Regions from separate parts of the Mesorhizobium sp. MC2-1-1 genome, predicted to be linked through region 1. Evidence: riboswitches for the same ligand, from Rfam matches in the RefSeq annotation. Region 1 holds a riboswitch; the other holds the start of a gene.
The links. A riboswitch is a leader RNA that binds a small molecule or an ion and turns the genes downstream of it on or off. The one in region 1 is predicted to bind S-adenosylmethionine.
Positions count from the first base shown of each region.

Region 2: another riboswitch for S-adenosylmethionine. It lies ahead of metX (homoserine O-acetyltransferase MetX); the one in region 1 lies ahead of ACR64R_RS26550 (O-succinylhomoserine sulfhydrylase).

Region 1 is NZ_CP195205.1:5,384,237-5,391,821, reverse strand. It holds gene ACR64R_RS26575 (acetylornithine transaminase) at 1-1,068, shown strand, start outside; gene argF (ornithine carbamoyltransferase) at 1,086-1,997, shown strand; gene ACR64R_RS26565 (Hsp33 family molecular chaperone) at 2,121-3,149, shown strand; partial or broken gene apaG (Co2+/Mg2+ efflux protein ApaG) at 3,222-3,615, opposite strand; gene ACR64R_RS26555 (ceramide glucosyltransferase) at 3,935-5,080, shown strand; gene ACR64R_RS26550 (O-succinylhomoserine sulfhydrylase) at 5,116-6,306, opposite strand; SAM riboswitch at 6,363-6,440, opposite strand; gene ACR64R_RS26545 (2'-deoxycytidine 5'-triphosphate deaminase) at 6,578-7,585, shown strand, end outside.
Region 2 is NZ_CP195205.1:3,876,245-3,883,829, reverse strand. It holds gene ACR64R_RS19185 (glycosyltransferase family 2 protein) at 1-902, opposite strand, end outside; gene metW (methionine biosynthesis protein MetW) at 1,155-1,772, opposite strand; gene metX (homoserine O-acetyltransferase MetX) at 1,807-2,976, opposite strand; SAM riboswitch at 3,070-3,147, opposite strand; gene hisC (histidinol-phosphate transaminase) at 3,275-4,387, shown strand; partial or broken gene ACR64R_RS19165 (prephenate/arogenate dehydrogenase family protein) at 4,394-5,330, shown strand; gene ACR64R_RS19160 (sugar kinase) at 5,346-6,275, opposite strand; gene ACR64R_RS19155 (DUF2125 domain-containing protein) at 6,279-7,277, opposite strand; gene ACR64R_RS19150 (gamma-glutamylcyclotransferase) at 7,402-7,585, shown strand, end outside.

The DNA.
Region 1 (7,585 bases):
CTCGGCCACAGCCATCCGCATCTTGTCGCGGCGCTCACCGAGCAGGCAGCCAAGCTCTGGCATGTCTCCAACCTCTATGAGATCCCGGAACAGCGCCGGCTGGGCGAGCGGCTGGTCGAGGCGACCTTTGCCGACAAGGTGTTCTTCACCAATTCCGGCGCCGAGGCGCTGGAATGCGCGATCAAGACGGCCAGGCGATATCATTTCGTCAAGGGCCATCCCGAGCGTTTCCGCATCATCACCTTCGAGGGCGCCTTCCATGGCCGCACGCTGGCGACGATCGCCGCCGGCGGCCAGTACAAATATCTCGAAGGCTTCGGGCCCAAGGTCGAGGGTTTCGACCAAGTGGCCTTCGATGACATCGACGCCGCCGAAAAGGCGATCACGCCTGAGACCGCGGCGATCCTGATCGAGCCGGTGCAGGGCGAGGGAGGCATCCGCCCGGTGCCAACGCAATCGCTCAAGCGCCTGCGGCAGCTTTGCGACCAGCACGGCCTGCTTTTGATCTTCGACGAGGTCCAGTGCGGCATCGGCCGCACCGGTAAGCTGTTCGCGCACGAATGGGCCGGCGTCACGCCCGACCTGATGGCGATCGCCAAGGGCATCGGCGGTGGCTTCCCGATGGGCGCTTGCCTCGCCACGGATGAGGCGGCGACCGGCATGACCGCCGGCGTGCACGGCACCACATTCGGCGGCAATCCGCTTGCGATGGCGGTCGGCAATGCCGTGCTCGACGTGGTGCTGGCCGACGGCTTCCTCGAAGACGTGCAGCACAAGGCGCTGTTGTTGAAACAGGGCCTTGCGGCCGTCGCGGACGAGTTTCCCGATGTCATTGAAGACATAAGGGGTATCGGCCTGATGCTCGGCCTGAAATGCGCCATGCCGAACACCAAGGTGAACATGGCGTTTCGCGACCAGCACCTGCTTGCCGTGCCGGCGGGCGACAACGTCATCCGTCTCCTGCCGCCGCTCACCGTCACCGACGAGGAGATCGGCGAGGCGCTGAAGCGCATCCGTAGCGGCGCCAAGGGCCTGACCGACGCGATAGCGGCCGAAGCCGCGAAATAGTTTCTGGAAACCTGCCGATGAGTGTCCGCCACTTCACCGACCTGTCCGCCGTTTCCGCGGGCGACCTGCGCATCATGCTGGACGACGCGATGGCGCGAAAGACCAGGCTCAAGGCCGGCGAGCGTTCCAAACCGCTCGATGGCAAGGTGCTGGCCATGATCTTCGACAAGCCGTCGACGCGCACCCGCGTGTCCTTCGATGTCGGGATGCGCCAGCTCGGCGGCGAGACGGTCGTGCTGACCGGCACCGAGATGCAGCTCGGACGTTCCGAAACCATCGCCGACACGGCAAAAGTGCTGTCGCGCTATGTCGACGCCATCATGATCCGCACCACCTCGCATGACCGGCTGATCGAGCTGACGGAGAATGCAACGGTTCCTGTCATCAACGGGCTGACCGACGACACGCATCCCTGCCAGATCATGGCCGACATCATGACCTTCGAGGAGCATCGCGGCCCGGTGGCCGGCAAGACCTTTGCCTGGACCGGCGACGGCAACAATGTGCTGCACTCGCTCCTGGAAGCCTCGGCGCGGTTCCGTTTCAACGTCAATGTCGCGGTGCCGGAGGGCAGCGAGCCCTTCGAGAAATATGTCGACTGGTCGAAGGCCAATGGCGGGAAGGTCAGGTTCGCGCGTTCCGCTGAGGAAGCGGTCGACCAGGCCGATTGCGTGGTCACCGACAGCTGGGTCTCTATGGGCCAGGAGCACCGCGCCCGCGGTCACAACGTCTTCCTGCCCTATCAGGTCAACGCTGCGCTTATGGCCAAGGCCAAGTCCGACGCCTTGTTTATGCACTGCCTGCCGGCGCATCGCGGCGAGGAAGTCACCGACGAAGTAATCGACGGGCCGCATTCGGTGGTCTTCGACGAGGCCGAGAACCGGCTGCACGCCCAGAAGGCTGTGCTGGCCTGGTGCCTGGGCGCTTGATCCGACACGACTGGCGCCGACTGGTACCGGGGAGTGTCGACTTGATCCGGGGATATGTGATGCCTATTTGCGGGCCATCACGTAAATTGAACGCGCTTGGACGCATGCGGCTCATCGGGTTGCATGGCTGCGCCCCGGAGTTTTGTCATGTTGGAAACCCAGACCTTGGCTGAGCATAAACCCCAACTCGGTGAATTCGGCTTCGCCGGCGACGATCATGTCGTGCCTTACGAGGTAGCGCCGCTCGATGTGCGCGGCCGCACCGTGCAGCTCGGGACGATGCTCGACGCTATTTTGAGCCGCCACAATTATCCCGAGCCCGTCGCCCGCCTGCTGGCGGAAGCCTGCGTGCTCACCGTCCTGCTCGGCACCTCGCTGAAGTTCGAAGGCAAGTTCATCCTGCAGACCCGCACCGATGGCCCGGTCGACATGCTGGTGGCTGATTTCACGACACCGCATGCATTGCGCGCCTATGCGCGCTTCGATGCCGACCGGCTGCAGGCCCTGATCGACGCCAGCGAGACCTCGCAGCAGGCGCTGCTCGGCAACGGTGTGCTGGCCTTGACCATCGACCAGGGCGCACACACGCAGCGCTATCAGGGCATCGTCCAGCTCGACGGCACTTCCCTGGAGGATGCCGCTCGCACCTATTTCCGCCAATCGGAGCAGATCCCGACGGATATCAGGATGTCGGTCGCCAAGCTGGTCACGCCAGGTCCAGGCGGAGCGCGTGAGCAATGGCGGGCCGGCGGCATCCTGGCGCAGTTCCTGCCGCAGGCGCCGGAGCGCATGCGCATTCCCGATATTTCTGGGGGTGACGGCGACGACCGCGAGGTGACCGACCAGCCGGCCGACAATTCCTGGCAGGAATTGCTGGCGCTGCTCGGCACGATCGAGCAGACGGAACTGATCGATCCGACTGTGGGCGCCGAGCGGCTGCTTTACCGGCTCTTCCACGAGCACGGCGTGCGCGTCTTCCGCGGCGTGCCGGTCGACGACCGGTGCTCCTGCTCGCGCGAGAAGATCCGCGGCATCCTCGAGGGCTTTTCGGCCGAGGAGATCAAGGAGTCGACAGAGGAGGGTGGCATCCATGTCGCCTGCGAGTTCTGCTCGACGCAATACGACTTCGACCCGGCCGAGTTCGTGAATTGAGAAGGTCCCCTTCCTCTCCCCCGCTTTGAGGGGGAGAGGAACTCGAGTTCTTAATTCGAGGAACTCGAGTTCTTAATTCACCGTCCGCCTTGTCCCCGGCATGTCGAGCGAGAAGGCTGGAATGGCGATATCGAAGGTCTCGCCGCGGCCGTTGCGCATCGTGTAATGGCCGACCATGATGCCCGAGGATGTCGAGAGCGGGCAGCCTGATGTGTATTGATAGCTATCCCCGGGGTTGAGCTCCGGCTGGTCGCCGACGACGCCGGCGCCGCGCACCTCCTCGACACGGCCCTGGCCGTCGGTAATGTGCCAGTAGCGCGACAAAAGCTGGACGAACTCGTCGGAGCGGTTGTCGATCGTCACCTGATAGCCCCAGACGTAGCGGTTCTCGGAGGGGTCGGACTCTATCCTCCAGATAGAACGGCCTGACCAGCACTTCGATGTTGCGCGTCACTGCGCGATACATGGGCTACTCCGGTTGCCGCCGCGTGGAATATGCGCGGCGCTTCGCTGTTATCACGCGAGGCGCCGGTCATACCGCCAGCCTTTGCCGCACGTGCCGAAAAACAATGTCATTTAAGTGACACACGACAATGTTGGTGTGCACAGGCCATGCCGGGCGACTCGGGCGCTCCGTCGACTGATCAAACGGCCGCGTTCGGCCCAGAGCATCCAGGAAAAGTGTAAACGGTTTTCCGTCCGCAATTGCGTGAAAACAAAGAGATAGAGTGGTTCGCCGTTTCGCCGAAACGGTGAAACTCTCTGCCGGGAGTGACCATATCTCAATGGAACTGACTATCGCAGCCGCCTTGGGTTCGTCAGCCCTTCTTCTCGCCAATCTCGCCAGCATCCTGCTCGCCTCGTCGCGGCTTAAGAAGCGGCGTGTCGTTGCGCCCCCCTCCGGCCTGCGGCCGCCGGTTTCGATCATCGTGCCGTCGCGCGGCGTCGAGCCGTTCACGGAAGAGACGCTGCGGCGCGCCTTCTCGCTCGATTGGCCGCGCTATGAACTGATCTTTTGCGTTGCGCATGCCGAAGACCCGGTGGCGAAGCTCATCGATACGGCGATCGCGCTCAACCCCAAGGTTCCGGCGCGGCTTCTGGTCGGCGACGATCGCATCAGCGCCAATCCCAAGCTCAACAATTGCGTCAAGGGATGGCAGGCGGCGCGCTACGATTGGGCGATCCTCGCCGATTCCAACGTGCTGATGCCGGCGAACTACGTCCAGCAGATGATGGCGGCATGGCGCCCGGATACCGGCCTCGTCTGCTCGACGCCGATCGGCTCTCGGCCGGACGGTTTCTGGGCCGAGGTCGAATGTGCCTTCCTCAACACGCTGCAGGCGCGCTGGCAGTATGCCGGCGAGGCCCTCGGCCTCGGTTTCGCCCAGGGCAAGAGCATGTTGTGGAACAAGCCGATGCTGGATGCCAATGGCGGCATCCATGCCTTGGCCGCCGAGATCGCCGAGGATGCGGCGGCGACCAAGCTGGTCAACGGACTCGGTCTCAAGGTCAATCTCGTCGCCTCGCCGTTCGAGCAGCCGCTCGGCCAGCGCCGGCTCGGTGAGATCTGGTCGCGCCAGGCGCGCTGGGCAAGGCTGCGCCGCGTCACCTTCCCGCTGTTCTTCGCACCGGAGATCCTGACCGGCGCGGCATTGCCGCTGCTGCTTGGCCTGGTCGCGGCGGCGAGCGCCGGTGTCAGCCTGCCCACGGCGGCGCTCTGCGTGCTGGTCGTCGCCTATCTGCCGGAATGCCTGCTCGCCTGGGCAAAAGGCTGGTATCTGTCGCCGCTCAGCGTGACCGCGATGATCGTGCGCGACGTCATGCTGCCCGCCATCTGGGTGCGGGGATGGCTGGGAGGCGCGGTCGATTGGCGCGGCAATGCCATGACCATCCGCACCAAGGCGATGACCGAGCTGGAAGAAGGCGCCTGAACGGCACCCACGCTGTCCCTTCCTTGTGGCGTCCGCTATCTCGCCGCCTTCAGCGCCTGTTCGACGTCCTCCAGCAGATCGTCCGTGTCCTCAAGGCCGACGGAGAGCCTGAGCGTGCCGGGCCCGATGCCAAGCTCTGCCCGCGCCTCGTCGCTCAGGTTCTTGTGCGTCGTCGTCGCCGGATGGGTGATCAGGCTCTTGGCGTCGCCGAGATTGTTTGAGATCAGCACGATATCGAGCGCGTTCTGGAAGGCGAATGCCGCCTGCTTGCCGCCCTTCACCTCGAGGCAGATCAGCGTCGAGCCCCCGGACATCTGCTTCTTGACGATATCGGCCTGCGGGTGGTCGGCGCGGCCAGGATAGATGACGCGGGCGATCTCCGGCCTGCCGGCCAGCAAATCGGCGATCTTGCCGGCGCTCTCGGTCTGCTGGCGCACGCGCAGCGGCAGCGTTTCCAGGCCCTTCAACATCGTCCAGGCATTGAAGGGCGACAGGCTCGGCCCGGTGTGGCGGAAATAGTCGTGCAGGTTCTCGTCGATCCATTTCTTGTCGGAGAGGATGACGCCGCCGAGGCAGCGGCCCTGGCCGTCTATGTGCTTGGTTGCCGAATAGACGACGATATGGGCGCCGAGTTGCAAGGGCTTCTGTTGCAGCGGCGTGGCGAAGACGTTGTCGACGATCACGCGCGCCCCGATCGAATTGGCGAGCCTGGCGACCGCGGCGATGTCGACCACCTCCAGCGTCGGGTTGGTCGGGCTTTCCAGGAAGAACAGCTTGGTGTTCGGCCTGACCGCCCTCTCCCAGTTTGCAATGTCTCGCCCGTCCACCAGCGTCGCCTGGATGCCGTAGCGCGGCGCCAGCGTCTCGACAATCCACCGGCAGGAGCCGAACAGGGCGCGCGCGGCGACGATATGGTCGCCGGCCTTGACGCTGCAGAGCAATGCGGCGGAAACGGCGGCCATGCCGGAGGCCGTGGCGCGGGCATCCTCGGCGCCCTCCAGCGCGCACATGCGCTTTTCGAACATGTCGACGGTCGGATTGGCGTAGCGCGAATAGATGAAGCCGGGCTCCTCGCCCTTGAAGCGGGCCTCCGCGGCCTGCGCCGTCTCGTAGACATAGCCCTGCGTGAGGTACATCGCCTCGGCCGTCTCGCCAAATTGGGAACGCAGCGTTCCGCTGTGCACGAGTGCCGTCTGAGGTTTCCAGTTGCGCTTCTTGATGCTCATAGCCCTGCTTCCAGACACAAAAAAACCGGCCGCGAAGTCGCAACCGGTCCATATAGCCTTGCGGCTCGACGGTCCTTTAGCGACTTGTTTAACGTGGCTGCAAGCCGACCGGCCAAATCACCACGGGATAACGACCCTTTAGACCCGCGCGGCGCTTGCGTCAATTGCCGGCTTCATTAAGAGGTTTGTACCAGGCAGGTTCCGCAAAAGTGTCCAGCGGTTTTGCGGCAAGAACCTGCCACAAAGAGACCGGCCTCGATGGAGCCAGCCTTTGCGGCAGACAGGCATTCTTCCGGATCAGGAGATCGCGGCGCTGTTCAAGGCGAAAGCGCTGAAGTCGCCGCGCGCGCCGGACGCCGACCAGATCCAGCCGGCCAGCCTCGATCTCAGGCTCGGCGACAGGGCCTATCGCGTGCGCGCTTCCTTCCTGCCGGGGCCCGATCATCTGGTCGCCGACAAGCTCGAGCGGCTGAAGCTGCACGAGATCGACCTCGCCGGGGGCGCGGTGCTGGAAACCGGCTGCGTCTATATCGTGCCGCTGCTTGAAAGCTTGGCGCTGCCCGCCGGGGTTTCCGCCTCGGCCAACCCTAAGAGCTCCACCGGCCGTCTCGATATTTTCACGCGGGTGATGACCGACCGCGGCCATGAGTTCGACAAGATCGCCGCCGGCTATCACGGTCCCCTCTACCTCGAAGTCAGCCCTCGCACCTTCCCGATCGTGGTGCGCGCCGGCTCGCGCCTGTCGCAGATCCGTTTCCGCATCGGCAATGCGGTGCTCTCGGAGAACGAGCTACGCGATCTTCACCGCGCCGAGATGCTGGTCGCCACCGAGCCGCCCAACATTTCCGGCGGCGGCATCGCGCTTTCCATCGACCTCGACGGCGACAAGGACGGGCTTGTCGGTTATCGCGGCAAGCACCACACCGGCCTGGTCGACGTCGACAAGCGCGCCGCGCAGGATGTCGTCGATTTCTGGGAGCCGATCTACAAGAGCGGCGCCGGCGAGTTGGTGCTCGACCCGGACGAGTTCTACATTCTGGTCAGCCGCGAGGCCGTGCATGTGCCGCCGCTCTATGCCGCCGAGATGACGCCCTTCGACCCGATGGTCGGCGAGTTCCGCGTCCATTATGCCGGCTTCTTCGATCCGGGATTCGGTCACTCCGCAGCCGGCGGCAGCGGCAGCCGCGCCGTGCTCGAAGTGCGCAGCCACGAAGTGCCCTTCATCCTTGATCACGGCCAGATCGTCGGCCGCCTCGTCTACGAGCATATGCTGAAGCGC
Region 2 (7,585 bases), 1.5 Mb from region 1:
CGGAACTCGTCATAACAGTCGCGGCGCCAGCGGCGTCCGACGACATAGCCGCGCACCAGTTCGGTCGGCGAATAGCCGAGCGACTTGGACGACCGGTTGGCGTGATAACCAGAGAGCGCCTGAGGCAGCCTGCCCTTGAGGATATCGGCGATGATCTGACGCGCAATCATATAGGGCGGAATGTCGGGATAGCGATCGGCGATATAGGGATGCTTGCCGATAAGGTTGGCATAGGCCTCGACATAGCCGTCGCGGCGGCCGGAGATCGAATTCTCCGAACTATATTTCTTCCAGTCGATGTCCTCGGACAGCAAGGCGCCGCCGCGCTGGGCGAAGCGCAGCAGCAACTCGCGGTCCTGCATGCGCGTCACGTCGCTGTCGTAGCCGCCGATCGCGAGCAACGGCTCGAGCCGGGCCGTGATCGCCGAGCCCGCAATGAAGATCGTCTGGGAGACCAGGGCCCGCTGCAGCGCGCTCTTGTCGAGGATTGCGCCGCGATTGATGCATTTGGTGGCGCGACCGCCCTTCAGCGACAGGAAGGAGCTGATCATCACTTCGAGCGAAGGGTTCTCGTCGAAGCAAGCCAGCGTCCGCTCCAGCCGGTCCGACAGATAGACATCGTCCGAATCGAGGAAAGTCACCACGGGCGCCCGCGCCCGCTCTATGCCCGCATTGCGGGCGGCATTGGCGCCACGCCATTTGGCGCCGACATAGATCAGCCTCGGGTCGCGGATTTCGGCGATCGCCGCGGCCGTCCCATCCGTCGAACCATCGTCGACCACAATGTGCTCGAAGCGCGTAAGCGTCTGCGCCAGGACGCTTTCCACCGCGCGCACGACCTGGCTGCGCCGGTTGTGAGTCGGCGTGATCACAGTAATCAGCGGAACGTCTTCGCTCGACATCGGGCTGCCGTGACTGGTCGGATGTGGTGTGTGCCGGATGGGTCTCAGGATAATCTTCGGTTCCCATCTCTGATCGTGGCCGACGCTACAGAAAAGCCACGCTTGTGTCACGCCGCTATCGCCAAGAAATGCGGCAACAGGCGGCTTTCCCGTGGCATTGCGGTTTGAAGACGACAGGATCGGCCCTTGGGTTCGGTGGGACAGGTCCGCTCAAGGCGAGGGACATGCGCTGATCGATCACGCTCCGTGAGGTCAAGTCCTCTTCAACAGAAACACCGCCTGCTGACCAAAGAAATTCCAGAACCACCAGGGCATCGACAAGCCGATCTTCTGGCCGTTGGCGTCGAGCGCGGTGGCCCTCTCGACGGTCGCACCGAGCTCCTCGCACAGGTTGACGAAATCGCGGATGGTGCAGAAGTGGATGTTGGGCGTGTCGTACCAGGAATAGGGCAGGTCCTTGGTGACCGGCATCCTGCCCTTGACCAAAAGCGAGAAGCGCACGCGCCAGTGGCCGAAATTGGGGAAGGAGACGATGGCGCGGTTGCCGATCCTGAGTAGTTCGTCGAGCACCACCTTCGGGTTGCGCGTCGCCTGCAGCGTCTGCGACAGCACGACGAAGTCGAAGCCCTTGTCGGGGTAGAATTTCAGATCTGTGTCGGCGTCGCCCTGGATGACGGACAGGCCGCGCGCCACGCATTCGTTGACGCCGCGCTGCGAAAGCTCCAGGCCGCGGCCGTCGACCTGCTTGGTCTCCTGCAGCAGTTCCAGGAGCACGCCGTCGCCCGAGCCTACGTCGAGCACGCGCGAATTGGCCGGAATGAGATCGGTGACGACATCGAGGTCGACACGCTGGGCGCGATTGACGCTCATGGGGATACGGTCCGATCCTGGGTTTGCGTTCCGCTCATGCGCCGAGCCCTCTGGCGCGGGCGGCCGAGGCGATGAAGCCGTTGATGGCGGCGAACAACTCGGGCTCGTCGAGGAGGAAGGCGTCGTGGCCGCGATCGGTCTCGATTTCGACGAAGGAAACGGAAGCGCCCGCCGCGTTCAAGGCATGCACGATCGAGCGGCTCTCCTCGGTCGGAAACAGCCAGTCGCTGGTGAAGGAGACCAGGCAGAAGCGCGTCCTGGTGCCGGCGAAGGCGTCGGCAAGGCGCCCGCCGTGATCGGCGGCAAGGTCGAAATAATCCATCGCACGGGTCAGATAGAGATAGGAATTGGCGTCGAAACGGTCGACGAAGGTCATGCCCTGGTGGCGCAGGTAACTCTCGATCTGGAAATCGGCGTCGAAGCCGAATGTCAGCTCTTCACGGTCCTGCAAATTGCGGCCGAACTTGCGATGCAGCGCGGCTTCCGAAAGGTAGGTGATGTGGGCGGCCATACGCGCGACGGCGAGCCCTTTTTCCGGCCGCTTGCCGAACTCGAGATATCTGCCGCCATGCCAATCCGGATCGGCCATGACCGCCTGCCTGCCGACCTCGTGGAAGGCGATGTTCTGTGAGGAATGGCGGGCGCCGGTGGCGATCGGCAGGGCGCAGAAAACGCGCTCCGAATGGCTGGCCGCCCATTCCAGCACCTGCATGCCGCCCATCGAGCCGCCGAGCACGCAAAACAGCTTCTCGATGCCGAAATGATCGACCAGCATCGATTGCGCCCGCACCATGTCGCGGATGGTGATGATCGGCAGGTCGAGCCCATAGGGCTTGCCGGTGGCCGGGTTGGTCGAGGCCGGGCCGGTCGAGCCGAGGCAGCCGCCGACGACGTTGGAGCAGATGACGAAGAAGCGGTTGGTGTCGATGATCTTGCCGGGGCCGATCAGCACTTCCCACCAGCCGGGCTTGCCGGTCACCGGATTGGTGTTGGCGACGTGCTGGTCCCCCGTCAGCGCATGGCAGACGAGGATGGCGTTGGAGCGCGCGTCGTTAAGCGTGCCATAGGTCTGGTAAGCGATCTGGAAAGGCGCAAGAAAGGTGCCGGCATCGAGCTTCAGCGGCTTGTCGGCGCCAAAGCGCAACACCGGACTCGACGGATTGTCGGCCTCGTCGTTGGTCCTTGCTGCACGCTCTGCGGCCATGGCACCCTCATCCGTCCGCACCGGACTTTTTCCGGCGCGTTATCCGGCCGGTCCGCGGACAACAAAAAACCGGCCTGCCTTCGCAAAGCCGGTTACAGATTGCAAACGGCCCTTTAGCGAGTTGTTTAACGTGGCTGCAAGCCGACCGGCCAAATCACCACGGAAGTCTGACAATCCTTCTAGGACCAGCGCCGCCGTTCGTCAACGGTAAGCATCCTGCCGCAAGCGCCGGCACTCGACATTCCAGCCCGTGGCCTGTATTTCCGCTGCGGCCTTCGGACGAAGGTCTTCTCGACGGATTTGTGACATGAAGCAGGATCAGGCACGTCCGACGCCCCGCGCGGGCATCATGGACATCGAGGCCTATGTGCCAGGAAAAAGCACCGCGCCCGCCGGGGTGACGAAAGTCTATAAACTGTCGTCGAACGAGAATCCGCTGGGGCCCTCGCCGAAGTCAATCGAGGCCGCGCGCGAAGTGGCGGCCAAGCTCGACGTCTATCCCGATGGCACGGCGCGGCGGCTACGCGAGGCGATCGCCGAGGTGCATGGACTGAACCCTGCAAACATCATCTGCTCCAACGGCTCCGACGAGATCCTCGGGCTGCTGGCGCAGACCTACCTCGCGCCAGGCGACGAGGCCGTGTTCACCGAACACGCCTTCATGGTCTACAAGATCTACATCCAGGCGGCGGGCGCCAAGCCGGTGGCGGTCAAGGAAACCGACGAACGCGCCGACGTCGATGCGATCCTTGCCGCGGTCACACCGCGCACGAAGATCGTTTTCCTCGCCAATCCCAACAATCCGACCGGCACCTATGTGCCGTTCCAGGAGGTGCGCCGCCTGCATGCGTCTCTGCCGAAGCATGTGCTCCTGGTGCTGGATGCCGCCTATGCCGAATATGTGCGGCGCAACGACTACGAAGCCGGCATCGAGCTCGCCGGCAGTTCGGAAAACGTCGTCATGACCCGCACATTCTCCAAGCTCGGCCTAGGCGGCGCGCGCATCGGCTGGATGTATGGACCACCGCATATCGTCGACGCCATCAACCGCATTCGCGGTCCCTTCAACGTCAACGCAACCGCGATCGAGGCCGGCATTGCCGCTATCCGCGACCGCGCCCATATCGAGCGCAGCGTGGCGCATAACGAGAAATGGCTGACCTGGCTCAGCGAACAGTTGGTCGGGCTTGGGCTGCGCGTGACGCCCAGCGTCGGCAATTTCCTGCTGATCCATTTCCCCGACGACAATAAGCACTCGGCGGCCGCGGCCGACGACTATCTGAGCCAGCGCGGCTATATACTGCGCCGTGTTACCGGCTACGGCTTTCCCAACGCGCTGCGCATGAGCATCGGCACCGAGGAGGCCAATCGCGGCGTCGTCGAGGCGCTCAAGACCTTCCTGAAAAGCTGAAGCACCATGGCATCACCGATGTTCGAGAAAATAGCGCTGGTCGGCATCGGCCTGATCGGGTCGTCGCTTGCCCGCGTCATCCGCCGCGAGGGCCTGGCGCGCCATGTCGCCATCGCGACGCGCAGCGCATCGACGTTGAAGCGCGCCGAAGAGCTCGGCCTTGGCGATTCCTACACGACCGATGCCAGGGAAGCGGTGCGCGATGCCGACCTCGTTATCGTCTCTGTGCCGGTCGGCTCATCGGGCGAGGTTGCGGCCGAGATCGCGCCGGCACTGAAGAAAGGCGCCATCCTTACCGATGTCGGCTCGACCAAGGCCTCCGTTATCGCGCAGATGCAGCCGCATGTGCCGGAGGGCGTGCACTTCATTCCCGGACATCCGCTGGCAGGCACGGAAAAATCCGGACCAGACGCCGGCTTCGCCGATCTCTTCGAGAACCGCTGGTGCATCTTCACGCCATTGACTGGCACCGACCCCTCGGCGCTCGAGAAGCTCTCGGAATTCTGGCGGCGCTGCGGCTCCAACATCGACACGATGGATCCGCAGCATCACGACATGACCTTGGCGATCGTTTCGCACCTGCCGCACATCATCGCCTACAACATCGTCGGCACGGCGGACGATCTGGAGGCGGTGACCAAGAGCGAGGTCATCAAATATTCCGCTTCCGGTTTCCGCGACTTCACCCGGCTTGCCGCCTCGGACCCTACCATGTGGCGGGATGTCTGCCTGCACAACAAGGACGCGATCCTGGAGATGCTGGCGCGATTCTCGGAGGACTCTCGCCTCGCTGCAGCGGGCGATCCGCTGGGGCGACGGCGAGAAGCTGTTCGATCTCTTCACTCGTACCCGCGCCATCCGCCGCTCGATCATCGAGGCCGGCCAGGACATCGACGTGCCGGATTTTGGTCGGCAGGCCGTCGAGCACCCGGCCAAATCGTAAGCGGATTCCTCGGCGCTATTGCGATGCCGGCCAGTTCGCCGTCATCATGGCCAGCGTCTCGGCCCTATTCGGCGCGCCGAGCCTGCCGCCGAAACGCAGGCATTTGAGCGCGGCGGCGGCGCTGGCGAAGCGTAGCGCTTCCTCCATCGGCATCGCCTCGGCGAGGGCAACGGCAAAGGCGCCGTGGAAGACGTCGCCGGCGGCGAGCGTGTCGACAGCCTTGACCCTCGGCGCCTCGACATGGCGCACGCCCCCGGTTGCCCGGTCGTGCCACCAGGTGCCGGCCGCGCCGCCGGTCACCGCGACAAAGGCGTCGGTGCGCGAGGCGAGGTCGGCGCAGGCGCTTTCGGGGTCAAGCGCGTGGCCGCAGACGATGCGGGCCGCGGGCTCCGAGGCAACTATATGCGACGCCAAGGGCAGCAAGCGCTCCAGAACCTCGACGGGCGCGGTGTCGGCGTCCAGGATTGCCGGGCGGCCGATCGATCTGGCCGCGCTCAGAGCGAGCGCCGCGGCGCCCGGCCAGCGGACATCGACGAGCACCGCGTCGAAGGCGGAGAGTTCGGCGAGCGGCAACGCCTCGGGATCGGCTTGCGCTCGTCTGTCGTAGAAGGGGACGATGACGCGCTCGCCATGCGCATCCACCAGGATCGCGGCCAGCGCCGAGCGCGCGCCGGGAACGCGGCGAATAAGGCTGCAATCGACGCCCTCGGCCTGTATGTCGGCGATCAACTGGTCGCCGACGAGATCGTCGCCGGCGCTCGCCCAAAGCGAGACCTCGGCGCCGAGGCGGTGCGCGGCGCAGGCGGCGCTCGTCGCCATGCCGGAAGCCAGCTGGACCCCATCGCTGGCGATGAACTTGCCTTGATGCGCGGGGAGCGTCTCGACGCGCAGGATCGTGTCGAGGGTGAAGGCGCCGACGCTGAGCAACCTGACCGGTCGGGCCATGTTCTAATCGATCGGCTTGATCTTGCCGAGCGGGATGAAGCCCAGCGAGGCCTTGCCTTTGACGATCTTCAGCGGCAAGGACGGCTCCTTGCCAAGCATGGCAATGGCGGCAAAGCCCTGCTCGATTTCGCTCTTGTGCTCCGGAACCGCGCCGGCGAGGATAGTAGCCACCGCTTTCGGATCCTTGAGCTTGATCATCAGACTTGCGTCGACCAGGCCATCCGCATCGACCGAGACCGGCCCGGACACGGTGATGCGCGCCGTGCCGGACGAGAGGTCAAGCCTGGCGATGTCGACCGACTGGCCCCGCAGGCTCTTTGGCGGCGCGGCGATCAGCGCCAGGCCGTTCTTGAGCGTTACGTCGCCGCTGCCGTCAAGCGCGGGCAGCACGCGTCCGTCGATGGCATCCGCATTGATCTCCAGATCGCCGAAGCTGCCGACATAATTGATGTCCTGGCCCGCCGGCTGCAACTGGCCGGCGGCCTTGCCGGCGCTGAACAATTGCATCGGATCCGTGTCGTCCTGCGGATCGGTCTGACCGTTCAGGCCTTCGGCCCTCAGCGAAACGCTGCGCGGCAGCGGCCACCACATTTTGACATTGGCCTGCATCTGATCCCAGTCGATCCAGAGCGGCGGCATGCCGGGCGCCATCGTCCGCAGCGGCCCCCGCAGGTCGGCGACCGGCGACAGAGGTCCGGTGATCCCGGCGACGGCGTTGAAACTCCCGGTGGAGGCGGCGACTTTGCGGGCGTCGTCCTCATAGGCGATGTTGTCGCAGGAAACTGTGAAGCTCATCGGATAGCCGCTAACGGCGAGGTTGGCGCAGCCGGCCGCGATGCCCTTGCTGCCCAGCCGCGCCACCGCCTGGTCGGCCTCGGTCTTTAGCCTGTCGGCGAGATAGAACCAGCCGCCGCTGTAGATGGCGAACAGCACTACAAGGAACGCGGCTAGCCAGAACAGCCGGCGGCGAGGTTTGGGCGATCGCTCGTCACTTGACGTCATGCTGCGGCTCTCGTTAACCCCTCATACGGCGAGCGGCGATTCACTCACGCAAACAAGCGGCGGGACAGAAGAAGCACCTTGGCGGTGCGGTGTCGTTCACTCGAATGCGATCAGGCTTGGCGATATGGGCGATTTTTGGGTTTTTGGCTATGGGTCGCTGATCTGGCGGCCCGGATTTGCCCATGTCGAGACCCGTCGCGCCCGGCTTTACGGCTACCGGCGCTCACTTTGCGTTTATTCCTTCGTGCATCGCGGCACTCGCCGGCGGCCCGGCCTGGTGCTCGGTCTCGATCGGGGCGGCTCCTGCA